DNA from 4 places in the Anaerotruncus sp. AF02-27 genome. Region 3 is predicted to be linked to each of the others. Evidence: predicted binding sites of a transcription regulator. Region 3 holds the regulator's gene; each other region holds the start of a gene.
The links. The regulator Rex, encoded in region 3, represses fermentation and respiration genes when NADH is low (regulators of the CRP and FNR family bind a similar motif). The targets are predictions, from matches to a motif close to ATTGTTAANNNNTTAACAAT.

Region 1: a site for Rex is predicted at 1,438-1,457, ahead of DWV16_RS11415 (NAD(P)H-dependent oxidoreductase subunit E). Genes of this name have one in related genera too.
Region 2: a site for Rex is predicted at 1,551-1,570, ahead of pgk (phosphoglycerate kinase). Genes of this name have one in related genera too.
Region 4: a site for Rex is predicted at 1,628-1,647, ahead of DWV16_RS12390 (NAD(P)H-dependent oxidoreductase subunit E). Genes of this name have one in related genera too.

The regions. Positions count from the first base shown of each region.
Region 1 covers NZ_QSBX01000013.1:79,555-82,971, forward strand. Annotated here, with positions in the region: gene nuoF (NADH-quinone oxidoreductase subunit NuoF) at 1-839, opposite strand, end outside; gene DWV16_RS11415 (NAD(P)H-dependent oxidoreductase subunit E) at 826-1,353, opposite strand; gene DWV16_RS11420 (metal-sensing transcriptional repressor) at 1,701-1,964, opposite strand; gene DWV16_RS11425 (heavy metal translocating P-type ATPase) at 1,974-3,417, opposite strand, start outside.
Region 2 covers NZ_QSBX01000011.1:58,553-61,969, reverse strand. Annotated here, with positions in the region: gene tpiA (triose-phosphate isomerase) at 1-232, opposite strand, end outside; gene pgk (phosphoglycerate kinase) at 305-1,495, opposite strand; gene DWV16_RS10340 (DegV family protein) at 1,738-2,670, opposite strand; gene DWV16_RS10335 (tRNA (cytidine(34)-2'-O)-methyltransferase) at 2,681-3,175, opposite strand; gene DWV16_RS10330 (hypothetical protein) at 3,398-3,417, shown strand, end outside.
Region 3 covers NZ_QSBX01000020.1:39,004-42,420, reverse strand. Annotated here, with positions in the region: gene rsmA (16S rRNA (adenine(1518)-N(6)/adenine(1519)-N(6))-dimethyltransferase RsmA) at 1-310, shown strand, start outside; gene DWV16_RS13880 (hypothetical protein) at 307-1,005, shown strand; gene DWV16_RS13875 (redox-sensing transcriptional repressor Rex) at 1,051-1,701, opposite strand; gene DWV16_RS13870 (isocitrate/isopropylmalate family dehydrogenase) at 1,749-2,909, opposite strand; gene DWV16_RS19775 (RNA polymerase sigma factor) at 3,048-3,332, opposite strand; gene DWV16_RS13860 (hypothetical protein) at 3,385-3,417, opposite strand, start outside.
Region 4 covers NZ_QSBX01000016.1:23,679-27,095, forward strand. Annotated here, with positions in the region: gene DWV16_RS12380 ([Fe-Fe] hydrogenase large subunit C-terminal domain-containing protein) at 1-1,139, opposite strand, end outside; gene DWV16_RS12385 ((2Fe-2S) ferredoxin domain-containing protein) at 1,145-1,390, opposite strand; gene DWV16_RS12390 (NAD(P)H-dependent oxidoreductase subunit E) at 1,707-2,195, shown strand; gene DWV16_RS12395 (NADH-quinone oxidoreductase subunit NuoF) at 2,188-3,417, shown strand, end outside.

The DNA of each region.
Region 1 (3,417 bases), on a different contig from region 3:
AGCCCGGCTTCCCGCGCCTGCCCGATCGCGTTCGAGAGCCGTTCGACCGCGATCGGGTATTCCGCGCGGACATAGACAAATCCCTTATCCGCGCCGATGGCATAGCCGCCGATCAGCATGCCCTCGATGATGCCGTGGGGGTCGCCTTCCAGCAGCGACCGGTCCATAAACGCGCCCGGATCGCCTTCGTCGGCATTGCAGACGATGTATTTTTGTCCTTTCGGGGCTTTCATTCCAGCTTCCCATTTGATCCCAACCGGGAAGCCCGCGCCGCCGCGTCCGCGCAGCCCGGAGCCCTTCATTTCCGCAACGACCTCGGCGTCGGTCATCGTGAGCGCCCTGGCCAGCGCAAAGTATCCGTCTCGCGCGATGTAGGCGGGAAGAGAAGCGTATTCCATCCGGCCGCAGTTGCGCAGCGCGATGCGGACCTGGTCTTTGAAGAAACCAATTTCGTCAAGCCTGGGGACACGTTTATTCTGCGCGCGGTCAAAAAAGGTGTATTCCTCCAAAATTTCGCCGCCCATGAGATGACGGGCAACAACCTCTTCCACCTTTTCCGGGTCCATCTTTACATAAAAAATGTTGCCGGGCTCCACAAGCAATACCGGTCCGACGGCGCAGGTTCCCATGCAGCCGGTGACAACGGTATGTACGCGTTTGGCCAGTCCATGCGCGGAAAGCGCGTTTTCCAGCGCTTTCTGCACCGCCGCGCAGTCGGAGGAGATGCAGCCCGCTCCGCCGCAGACGAGCACGCGGTATTCCCACTGCTTTTCGGCAGCGAGATAATCCGCCTTGATTTGTGAAAGGTCCTGGGGGCAGGCCGCTTTAAATGGGCTCATCGTCCTCGTCCTCCTTGTAATAGCGTTTCAGGATCTCTTCGAGCTTATCCGGGTTCACCTGTTTATAGACCACATCATCGATCGACATGGCCGGGGCAAGCCCACAGGCGCCGATGCAGCGCGCGACTTCGAAGGTGAATCTGCCATCGGCGGTCGTGTCGCCCACCCCCACGTCGAGCAGCTTTTCCAGACGTTCGACAATCTTCTTGCCGCCGCGCACATAGCAGGCGGTTCCAAGACAGACGCGGATGGTATGCTCACCGCGCGGCTGAGTCGAAAAGAAGGAATAGAAGCTCACGACGCCCGAAACCTCCGAAAGCGGCAGGGCAAGTCCGTCCGCCACCACCTTCTGCACCTCAAGCGGAAGGTATCCATAAATTCCCTGTGCAAGATGCAATACCTGGATGAGCGAGCCCTCTCTGCCCTTGTATTCGGCGGCCAGTCGGGCGATCCGTCCGAGTAGCTCCCCAGGATCGTCGGAGCAGCAGCATGTGCATTTGGTTGCCTGTTCCATAGGTGAAGCCTCCTTGTTTCGATAATATTTTATCATATTGAATTCGCTTCGCAAATAGACATCTTCTCATAAAATGCAATTTAGATTGTCTATAAATTCACATTATGGATATTTTTTTGACAAATACCCAATATTTTGATTGATTTTTAACAGCATCCATTCATTTTAAAAGGATTTTTCTTGTTGCTTATAGCCTACCATCCGGGAATGAAAAAGTCAACAAATGATAATTTTTTATCTTTCATTTTCCAATCGCTCCCTCCATTTTTGCATCTTTTTCGCAAAATGAAGCAGCAGAACAAAAAAAGTTCCGCCCCGGAATTCCGGGGCGGAACTTTTTTATTTTGTTATTTTATTAATTTATCGAGCAGATCCATCACTTCATCAAGCTTCTCCTGTGCGTCACCCGCCTCAAACGCGTCTGCCACACATCCTTCCATATGGGCGCGCAGCACCTCCTTGTTCGCGCGGGAGAGCACCGACTCGGCCGCCATGATCTGGTTGGAGATGTCAATACAGTACCGATCCTCCTCAATCATCTTGAGCACGCCGTCAATCTGCCCGCGCGCGGTGCGGAGCAGCCGGGTAACTTTCTGTTTATCCGCCTTCATAACGCGGCCTCAGTCGAGCGAGACGACTTCGTAGCCCGCGTCGGCCACCGCCGCTTTGAGCGCGTCGTCGTCCACCCTGCCTTCGGTTTCGATCATGGCTGTCTTGGCTTCCAGATCCACTTTGGCGGTCACACCATCCAGCGCGCAGAGCGCCTTCTCCACACGGCCGGAACAATGCGCGCACATCATGCCTTCGATTTTCATGGTTTTTTTCATTGTTTTCACAACCTCTTTCGTTTCTGTTTTTACGATTTTGGATTCGGTTTCTATGGGGACGGAAATCTCCGCCAACGCGCCGCGGCGCGGTTTAAACAATTTTAGCCGCAGAGCGTTCGATACGACGCAGACCGAGCTCAGGCTCATGGCCGCAGCCGCGAACATTGGATTGAGCCTCCAGCCAAGCACCGAGAAGAATACGCCCGCTGCCAGCGGGATGCCAATGGAATTGTAAAAGAACGCCCAGAACAGGTTCTGTTTGATGTTGCGGATAACCGCGCGAGAAAGTTCGATCGCCGAAACCGCGTCGAGCAGGTCGCTCTTCATCAACACAATGTCGGCCGATTCAATTGCAACGTCGGTGCCCGCGCCAATCGCAATGCCCACATCCGCGCGGGTCAGGGCAGGCGCGTCGTTGATGCCGTCACCCACCATCGCGACCTTTTTTCCGGCTTGCTGCAGGGCGGAAACCTCCCGTTCCTTATCCTGCGGCAATACCTCGGCCACCACCCGGCCGATCCCCATCTGTTTGCGGATGGCTTCGGCGGTGCGGCGGTTGTCACCGGTCAGCATAACCACGTCAATTCCCATTTCGCGCAGCCGAGCAACCGCTTCCCGGCTGGTCGGCTTGATCACGTCCGCCACGGCGATCACACCAATCACCCGGTTCTCATCCGCAAAATAGAGCGGCGTCTTACCTGCTTCTGCAAGCGACGCACCAGTCTTTTCGAAACCGCCAAGCGGGATTTTTTTCTCAGCGAGCAGCTTAAGGTTGCCCGCATAGTAGATTTTTCCTTCAAATTCCGCCTGCACGCCCTGTCCGACAAGCGCGGAAAATTCCCGCACCGGCGCGATATCCAGCCCGCGCGCTGCCGCCTCGGCCATGATCGCTTCAGCCAGCGGATGCTCGGACGGCTTTTCAACCGCCGCCGCGATCGCAACCAGACGTTCTTCATCCATGCCGTCCGCCGTAAAAATATCGGTCACGCGGGGCTTGCCCTCGGTGATGGTGCCGGTTTTATCGAGCACCACCGTGTCGATCGTATGCGCGGTTTCCAGCGATTCGGCCGATTTGATCAGGATGCCATTTTCCGCGCCCTTGCCAGTTCCAACCATAATCGCGACCGGCGTCGCGAGCCCAAGCGCACACGGACAGGAGATGACCAGCACCGCAATACCGATCGACAGTGCGAATTCAAAATTCTGTCCCAGCATCAGCCACACCACCGTGGAAAGG
Region 2 (3,417 bases), on a different contig from region 3:
TGAAGGCGCCGGACGCCGCCCAATGGCAGTTTTCCGCGCCGACTTCGATGTTGGTGCCTTTGGTGGCTTCAAGCGCGGTTTCCAGGTTGGTGTAGGGCACGCAGATGATCACGCTGCAATCCGCGTCCTTGACGAGGAGTTTCAGCTCATTGATGAGCGCCTGTGCTTCCGGGCGGGTTTTGTTCATTTTCCAGTTGCCTGCGATAACTGCTTTCCGAACCGCTTTATTCATAACTGCATTCTCCTTTATTCTTGTCATTGGAACAGCGAAAAAAGGGAGCGGATTTGCCCGCTCCCTTTCGGATTACTTGTCGTTGAGGGCCGCGATGCCGGGCAGCTCCAGTCCCTCGAGGAATTCGAGCGAAGCGCCGCCGCCGGTGGAGATATGGGTCATCCTGTCGCCGAAGCCCAGCTTGGTGACCGCCGCCGCGCTGTCCCCGCCGCCGATGATCGAGATTGCGCCGCTGTCCGCCACCGCGGTCGCGACCGCGAGGGTGCCTTTCGCAAAGGCCTCGAATTCAAATACGCCCATCGGTCCGTTCCACACAACCGTGCCCGCGCCTTTGATGGCGTCGCAGAAGAGTTTTTCAGTCTTGGGGCCGATATCCATACCCATCCAGCCGTCCGGGATCTTGTCGCTGTCAACCAGCCTGCTCTGGCAGTTCGGATCGAATTTGTCACCGACGAGGTTATCGACCGGCAAAAGCAGGCTCACGCCCTTGGCTTTCGCCTTGGCGAGCATTTCCTTGGCCAGTTCGAGCTTATCCTCTTCGCAGAGCGAATTGCCGATCGAGTGTCCCATTGCCTTGATGAAGGTGTAGGCCATACCGCCGCCGACGATCAGGGTGTCAACCTTCTCAAGCAGGTTATTGATGACGCCGATCTTATCCGAAACCTTCGCGCCGCCCAGGATCGCGACGAACGGGCGTTTGGGGTCGGAAAGGGCTTTGCCCATGATGGTGATTTCCTTCTGGATGAGGTAACCGCAGACCGCCGGAAGGTACTCCGCGACGCCGGCGGTGGAAGCGTGGGCGCGATGGGCCGAGCCGAACGCGTCGTTGACATAGATTTCCGCGAGGGAAGCAAACGCCTTCGAAAGCGCCGGATCGTTCTTGGTCTCGCCCTTTTCAAAGCGGACGTTCTCAAGCATCAGCAGCTCGCCGGGTTTTAAGGCCGCGGCTTTCGCCTTGGCGTCCTCGCCGACAACGTCTTTGGCCATTTCGACCGGTTTGCCCAGCAGCTCACCGAGGCGTTTGGCGACTGGAGCAAGCGAGAACTCCGGTTTCACTTCGCCCTTCGGACGGCCGAGGTGCGAACAGAGGATGACCGCCGCATTCTTTTCAAGCAGGTATTTGATGGTCGGAAGCGCAGCCACAATGCGTTTGTCCGATGTGATCACGCCATCCTTCAGCGGGACGTTGAAGTCGCAGCGGACCAGCACTTTTTTGCCGGATACGTCGATGTCTTCCACCGACTTTTTGTTGTAGGAAGTCATGTTTGCCACCCTTTCTCGATTTTCTGTTTTTGGGTTTTCCCCGATTTTCAACAACTCTGTTAATTAATCAACAATCCATGGATTATTCTACGGCATCGGCTTTTTTTTTGCAAGCGTTTTGCGCGATTTTCCATGGTTTCAACAGCTTCCAAAGTTAGTTTGCGCAATTCTTTGGGGATTATTTTCCATAGGATACCGGTCTGAGAAAAATCCCCCGGCAGACACCGGGGGATTTTTATTTTTCAGGCCAGATAATCCTGTTCGCGCGCGCGGGTATTCAGCCGCTTCTCCCCGCGCACGATCATGGCGACCGCCTTGGGACCCGCGTTGATTGTGATGGCGGCGCCAAGCTGGAATTTTGCCTTTGGCGCGTGCCCGAACCGCTTGGAAATCTCCTTCCAGAGATCTTCTCCGTACTGTTCAATGCTGCCGTACGCCACCACCGTGGGGGCTTTTTTGTCGCTGGCATGCGCAAGTCCCTGTTCGCAGACGCGGACCACCACATTTTTGTCACCGCGCACCTTTTCCACCACCGCGGTCACGCCGTCGATGATCGAGATGACCGGCCGCAAGCCGAGCACGTCGCCCACAAAGGCAGCGGCGGCAGGGACGCGTCCCGAGCGGCGGACATATTCGAGCGAATAGGGGGCGAAATAAATCTCCACGCAGGAGAACCAGTCATCCAGGAATACGGTGACCTCATCGGCGGTTTTGCCCGCCTTGATGAGCTTGGCAGCTTCCACGATCGGATAGCCGTAACCGATGGAATAGGAGCCTGAATCAAGCACCGTGATGTTCATTTTGTCCACAGCCTCCGGGGTGTCCTCATAAAACTGCTTCTTGGCAAAGACCGCCGCCTGGAACATATTGGACCCCTTTGAGGTGATGGTCGTGTTGATCACATCCGTGTAGCCCTGCTCATAAGCGTCCTGGTACGCTTGGGCGTAGGTCACCGACAGGATGTGGCTGGTGACTGGCAGCTCCCTGGCCGCTGTCAGCCGCTCATAAAATTCCGGAATGGTAAAATCCACCCGTTCGAGATAGCCCTTGCCGTCGATTGCAATTGGGATCGGCAGCATGACGATCCCGCCCGTGAGCAGGTCCGCGTCCGGGATGTCGCAGGCGGAATCGGTCATTAAAAGGATTTTCTGGTCGTGCTGTTTCTTTTTTGCCATACATGATCTCCTACCACTGATATTGGGTGAGTTGTCCGTGATTTTTGAGCGCCGGGAACCCCCATTGACGCAGCGCTTCATAAGTTGCGACCGCCACTGTATTGGAAAGGTTCAGGCTGCGCGCACCGGCAATCATCGGCAGGCGCACGCAGCGCTGTGGGTTTTGATAGAGCAGATCTTCCGGCAGACCCGCGTCCTCCCGGCCGAAAACGATATAGGCATTGTCCGGATAAGCGATTTCGGTGTAGATATGCGGCGCTTTGGTGGTGAAATAAAAGAATTCACCCTGGTTCTTTTCAAAAAATTCCGAGGTTGAAGCATAGGTGGTGATGTCCAGCAGATGCCAGTAATCAAGCCCCGCGCGTTTTAGTTTCGCATCGGTGATCGCAAAGCCCATCGGCCCCACCAGATGCAGCCGTGCGCCGGTCGCGGCACAGGTGCGGGAGATATTCCCCGTGTTCTGCGGGATTTGGGGCTCAATGAGGACAATGTTTAAAGTTGGCATCCGGGCGGCATCTCCAATATGAATTTTTGCGGGCAGGACATGTCCGCCACACCATATAATTTACCATCCTTTTACACGGTTCGTCAAGTAGCAATTGTTACATTTTGCTGATGCGGATATTGAAAGCGCCTTTCAGATTTGATTTTTTCCAAAAACAGCGGAAAGTTGCACCTGCGTGCAACTTTCCGCTGTTTTTGCCGTATGGGTGAAAGGATGTGACCTATGAAACAATCGGATGAAGC
Region 3 (3,417 bases):
CTTTCAGGTGTCACGCGGGTCGTTTATGCCGTCGCCCGACGTGGACAGTACGGTCATCCGGCTGGATATCCGGGAGCGGCCGCAATACGACGTGGGGGATGAAAAGGCTTTCTTCGCGGTGGTGAAGGCGGCTTTTTCCCAACGCCGAAAAACGATCCTGAACTGTCTGGCAAGCGGGCTTTCGCTTGCGAAGCCGGACACCGCCGCGCTGCTCGAAACAGCGGGGGTGCCGGGCACGGCACGCGCCGAGCAGCTCACGATGGAACAGTTCGCGGCGCTTTCCCGCGCCGCAAAGGAGATGAAACGATGAAACTGACAAAACGCAGGATCCTGTCCATTGTGATCGCGGCTGTTACCCTCATCGCGACCGGGGCGTATTACACAATGGTTTACCACTATACGGCGAAACCGGAATCGCTGACCGAGGCGCTCACGGAATATACCGGCATGCCGGTGGAGATAGCCGGGACCGAGGAGGCCGGCAACCGGCTGTTCGTGCTCTTCAAGGACCCGGGCGGCGGCCCGATGATGGGCTACGCGCTTTTCGACCGGGGGATGAACACCCTTTACCGGCCGGTCAGCGCCGGCTACGGCAATTCGATCGGCGTGGAGGTCTATCCCTTCACCGCTTCGGGCAAACGGAAGGTCGCGGTCTGCGGCGCGAACGCCGACCCGCGCGCGGTGGCCTACGAGGTCATTACGGTGGACGAGGAACCGCCGCAGGTGGTGTTTTCCGGAGAGATTGCCGAACGGGATTTCGTCGATATTTATGAGCACCCGAAAACGGAGGGGCTCTGGCGCGGCCTACGGCTTCTTGACGCGGATGGGAACGACCTCGCTCCCGAACTGTACGCGTCAGGGGTGGCGGACGGGCCGGGCACCGGGATTGGGACAGCCGAGCTTTTCATGACAGATATTTTTTGCATCCTCATCCTGTTGGTTGGATTCGTTGTGGCAAAATATTTCTGGGACGAAAAACAATTGCCGGAGGACAAAAAGGAATAGAGAAACGGCCCCGCTTCTCAGAAGCGGGGCCGTTTGGGTTTGAAATCAGGATTTCTCGTCGGCATAAAACTGGTTCATCCGGTAGCAAAGGGTCATAAGGCTGTCCCCAAGATGCACGTTTTCGACCACGACGTTCTCGAAATTAAGCAGCAGATCGTAGTGGGAGAAGTTCCAGAAGCAGTTGATGCCGAGGTTTTTGAGCCGCTCGGCCGTTTCATAAGCCACCTCGCGCGGGATGCAGAGGATCGCGGCGCGGGGATGATTTTCCCGGCAGAAGTCTTCGAGTTCGGTGGTGTCCCGCACGGTATGTTCCCGGATCTTCTGCCCGATGACCGTGGGGGAGTTGTCGAAAATCCCCACGAGCTTAAAACCGCTGGTGTCGAAGTTCATATGCTTTGCAAGCGTGCGGCCGAGATTTCCCGCGCCGATCAGGATGATGTCGGCCTGTTTATTGAGGCCGAGGATGTTTCCGATTTCCTTATAAAGCGCGGCGACGTTGTAACCGTAACCCTGCTGGCCGAATCCGCCGAAGCAGTTGAGATCCTGTCGGATCTGGGAGGCGGTGAGCTGCATGAGCTGTGCAAGCTCCCGCGAAGAGATACGGGTGACATCCTTTTTCAGAAGGTCGCCCAAAAAGCGATAGTAGCGCGGCAGACGCCGGATAACCGACAGTGAAACGCCCTCATGCTTTGGCATAGACACAAACACCCTTCCTGTGTAGATTTCCTTGTGTGCCGGGCGGATCAGAGGCTCGCTACGGTATCCATGACATAATTGCCGAATTCCTCGCAGGTGCAGCCGGTGTCGCGGCCGGTGATGGTGAGCTTTTTCTCCTCGTACATGCAGACGTCCAGCGCACGGTCGAGCTTATCCGCCTGCGCCTGGAAGCCGATGTGGCTCAGCAGCAGCACCGCTGCGCGCAGCATCGAGCAGGGATCGGCATATTTGCCGCGGCCTTCCTTGATCATACGCGGCGCGGAGCCGTGGATCGCCTCAAACATCGCGTAGCGTTTGCCGATGTTGGCGCTGCCCGCGGTACCGACGCCGCCCTGGAACTCGGCGGCTTCATCGGTGATGATGTCGCCGTAGAGGTTCGGAAGTACAAATACCTTGAAATCACGGCGGCGCTTCTGGTCAATCAGTTTTGCGGTCATGATGTCAATATACCAGTCGTCGGTGGAGATGTCCGGATACTCCTTGGCGATGTTCTGGCAGAGTTTGAGGAACTTGCCGTCGGTCGTCTTGACGATGTTGGCCTTGGTGACGATTGAAACGCGGTCTTTGTGGTTTTTCTTGGCATAGTCGAAAGCGAGCCGCGCGATGCGTTCGGTGCCTTCGGTGGTGGTGACGACAAAGTCGAACGCGACTTCGTCGTCGACATTCACGCCGCAGGAGCCGAGCGTGTATGCGCCTTCGGTATTCTCACGGAAGAAGGTCCAGTCGATGCCTTCGCTCGGGACTTTGACCGGGCGGACGTTCGCGAACAGGTCAAGCTCCTTGCGCATCGCAACGTTGGCCGATTCGATATTTGGCCAGGGATCGCCCGCTCGCGGGGTGGTGGTGGGGCCTTTGAGGATGACGTGGCATTTTTTGAGTTCCGCGAGCACGTCGTCCGGGATAGCTTTGCCGACGGTGGCGCGGTTTTCGATGGTGAGGCCGTCGATCTGCTTAAATTCCACACGGCCGGCGGCCACTTCATCCGCCAGCAGGTGCTTTAATACGCGGGCGGCTTCATTGGTGATAATGGGGCCGATGCCGTCGCCGCCGCAGACACCGATGACGATCTTATCGAGATGTTCGTAATCCACGAAGTCCTTAGTTGCTTTAATGCGCTCATTGCGCGCAAGCTGGGCCTCTACCAGCGCGGCAAAATGTTCGACAGCCGCTTGTACTTTCTGATCCAATGCAAGTCCTCCTATGATTCATTTCATGATACAGTTACATCACAGTAATAATTATACATTATTTTATATCATTGCGCAGGTCTTGTCAATCTGAAAGCCAGCTGCCCAAAGATGCAGTTTGGAGAAAAAACGGAAGGTTCAGGGCGGCAGGAAACCAGAGTCGGTGCAAAAACGGGCGAGCTCCCGCAGGGTTTTGCGCGCGGCGGCCAGCCTGCGGCTGACCGTGGAGCGGCTGACGCCGAGAATTTTGGCGGCCTCAGGCATCTTGATCCCCTCCAGGTAATAGAGCCGGACGGCTTCCTGCTGGCCTGGCGGCAGAAAGCGGATGGCGTTGGCGGCAAACCGCCGGTAGCGTTCACGCGCGGGCGTGTTGTCACCGTTGCCGCCGTAGGTTTCGGACGCGACCTTGTCCGGGTCGGACAGGTGCGCGTTCCAGGCCCGCTGGGGGAAAAGCGGTTTATCCTGCCGGTATTTACTATGCGTAGTAGTCCTTGAGATAGGCCGTCAC
Region 4 (3,417 bases), on a different contig from region 3:
CCAAAATGAACCGCGGCCGCCTTTTCCCGGCAGGTAGCATATCCGCAGGTGCCGCAGTTGAGTTCGTCCTCCGGACGGTGCTTACCCATCTTCTGGAGGATCGCGGTGATCTCCTGCTCGCTCGGCGGGATACAGATCACCTCCAGATCGGGGATGCTCTTTTCAAGCGCCGGGGAATCAGGCAGGTCGAAATCATCTGTCCGTCCGCCGCCGGCAAACGCCTCCACCCGGATACGCGAGGCGAGCGCCTCCTTTTTCCCGCCCGCGCAGGGCCCTCCGATACAGCTGCCGCTGCAGGCGCTCATCTCGACAAAACAATCGGAAAGACGGCCCTTTCCGATCTCTTCGAGCACCTCCATGCAGTTTTGCAGGCCGTCCACCGCAAGATAGTGGCAGCCGTTTTCCTGTTCCATGCTCTTCAGAATGCCGCCGCTTTCCGGGAAGAAACGGGAACGGCGCGGGGCGCTTTCTGCGGAACGGGATGGAAAGGAGATCCCGCGCGCCTGCATCCAGTCGTTCAGCTCATCAAAAGTGAGCGCGTAATCCGCTCCGTCCGGGAATTGCTCGCATTCGTCCTTCTTGGAGATGCAGGGCCCGATGAATACGACCACCGCATCCGGGTCCTGCGTTTTCAGGAGTTTGGCGTGCGCCTGCATCGGAGAGAGAACCGGCGCGAGATGCCGCAAAGCCTTGGGAAAACGCGTTTGGATGAGCTTTACAACCGTCGGGCAGCAGGAAGAAATGAGCAGCTGACCGCGGCGTTCGCGCACAAGCTGTTCATAGCGGGACTTCACCAGATATGCCCCTTCGGCTGCCTCCCGCGCGCCAGCAAAGCCCAGCGCGCGCAGCGCCTGCGCAAAGGCGTCAAATCCGTCGACCGGATAGCTTGCGATAAAAGCGGGCGCTACGCTTGCAACGACGGTTTTGCCGCCTGCGATCGCGCTTTCGACCGCTTGGATATCGCTGCGCACCACCTTGGCCTGCTGTGGACATACCAGGATACAATTGCCGCAGTAGATACAATCCTGCAGGATGACCTGTGCCTGGTGGTTTTTCACTTCGATGGCCTTCACCGGACAGCCGCGGACGCATTTATAGCAATTTTTGCAGTTGGCTTTTTTCAGCTTCAGGATTTCCATCTGGTTCAGCCCGCTTCCTTCAGAATGTGATTTTCAAAGACGCTTTCGGCGTTTTCGGGCGTGACGCCGGTGATGAGCCGGCCGTCCACCTGGATGCTGACGCCCTGGTCGCAATGTCCCAGGCAGATGCTTGACCCGAGCTGGACGCGGTCCTCGAGATGATTTTGCCGGACCAGCTCGGCAAAACGTTCGCGGACGCGGTAGGAGCCGTTGACATGGCAGGCGCTGCCAATACAGATTAGAACTTTCACAATGTAAACCTCCCGGCTGACAATTCAAAATTTGGTCAATATTGCTTTAAGTATACGACGAGTGTTAATTAATTGTCAATCTCTGCGGGCCAGGAAAATCTGCAAAAACGAGGGGAATTAGCCATTGACCGATAAAACAGTTTTTTTGCCCAAAAAAGAAGGAAAAAATTCTACAATTAGTCCAACTAAAATGCCTTTCCAAAAGTTGTTGCCTATGGTATACTTAACTTGTTTTGGATTGTTACAATTTTATCAATCTCCCCTCTGCCGATGCACCGTGGCGTGTGCGACGAAAACGTAAAGAAGGATGGTCCATATGGGAAACACAACCAATTTTGACAAGGCTGAAGAAATTCTTCAGGCGCATGGAAAAAAGGAATCCGCCCTGATTGCGATCATGCAGGATATCCAGGCGGAATACCGCTATCTGCCGCCCGATATTCTCGAGTACATTGCAAAGGGGCTGGGCATCAGTGTGGCGAAGGTGTACAGCGTCGCCACCTTCTACGAGAATTTTTCGCTTGAACCAAAGGGCAAATACGTCATCCGCATCTGCGACGGCACCGCCTGCCATGTGCGCAAGTCGATTCCGATCCTGGAAGCGCTGCGCAAGGAACTGGGCCTCTCGGATAAGAAACACACCACCGATGACCAGGTTTTTACGGTGGAAACCGTCTCCTGCCTGGGCGCCTGCGGGCTTGCGCCGGTTTTGACGGTGAACGACAAAGTTCATCCCGCCATGACGCCGGACAAAGCGCGGGAGCTGCTGAAAGAACTCAAAGAGGAGGACGCGGGAAATGCCTAAGGTCAATACATACGCCGAGCTTTCTGAACTGCGCGGGTTTGCGCAGCGTTCGCTCGGCATGCAGAAAAAACAGGTGCTCATCTGTGCCGGTACCGGCTGCGTCGCGGGCGGTTCGCTGGTCATTTACGACCGGATCAAAAAAGCCTGTGAGGAGCGCGGGCTTGACGTCTGTGTCGAACTGCGCCACGAGCCCCACGGCGAAAATATCGGGCTCAAAAAGAGCGGCTGCCATGGATTCTGCGAGATGGGCCCGCTGCTGAAGATCGAGCCGTTGGACGTGCTCTACATCAAGGTGAAACCGGACGACTGTGAAGAGATCATCGAAAAATCGGTGATCGGCGACGAGGTGATCGACCGCCTGCTTTATAAGCTGGAAGGCAGGACCTATCCAAGTCAGCATGAGATCCCGTTTTATAAAAAACAGACCCGCCTCGTGCTGCATAACTGCGGACAGAACGACGCGGAGGACGTGCTCGAATACATCGCCAAAGGCGGCTATGAAGCTTTCGCAAAGGCGCTTTCCTCGATGACCGGCGAGGAGATCTGCAAGCAGATCTCCGAATCGAATCTGCGCGGCCGCGGCGGCGGCGGGTTCCCGACCGGCCGCAAATGGGAACAGGTGCGCCGCCAGAAGGAGCCTGTCAAATATGTCGTCTGCAACGGCGACGAAGGCGATCCGGGCGCTTTTATGGATCGTTCGATCATGGAGGGCGACCCGCACAAGATGCTTGAGGGCATGATGATCGCGGGTTACGCGACCGGCGCACAGGAAGGCTACATCTACGTCCGCGCCGAATATCCGCTGGCGGTCAACCGCCTCAAAACCGCGATCCGAAAAGCCAAGGAACTCGGCCTGCTCGGGGAAAACATCCTGGGGTCCGGTTTCAGCTTCGAATTGCATATCAACCAGGGCGCGGGCGCGTTCGTCTGCGGCGAAGGAAGCGCGCTGACCGCTTCGATCGAGGGCAACCGCGGCATGCCGCGCGTCAAGCCCCCGCGCACAGTCGAACAGGGGCTTTTTGGAAAGCCAACCGTCCTTAACAATGTGGAAACCTTCGCCAACGTCCCGATGATTATCCTCAACGGGGCGGACTGGTTCAAATCGATCGGTCCCGAAAACAGCCCGGGCACCAAGGCGTTCGCCCTCACCGGCAATGTCAACAACACAGGGCTCATTGAGGTGCCGATGGGCACCACCCTGCGCGAGGTCATCTTTGATATC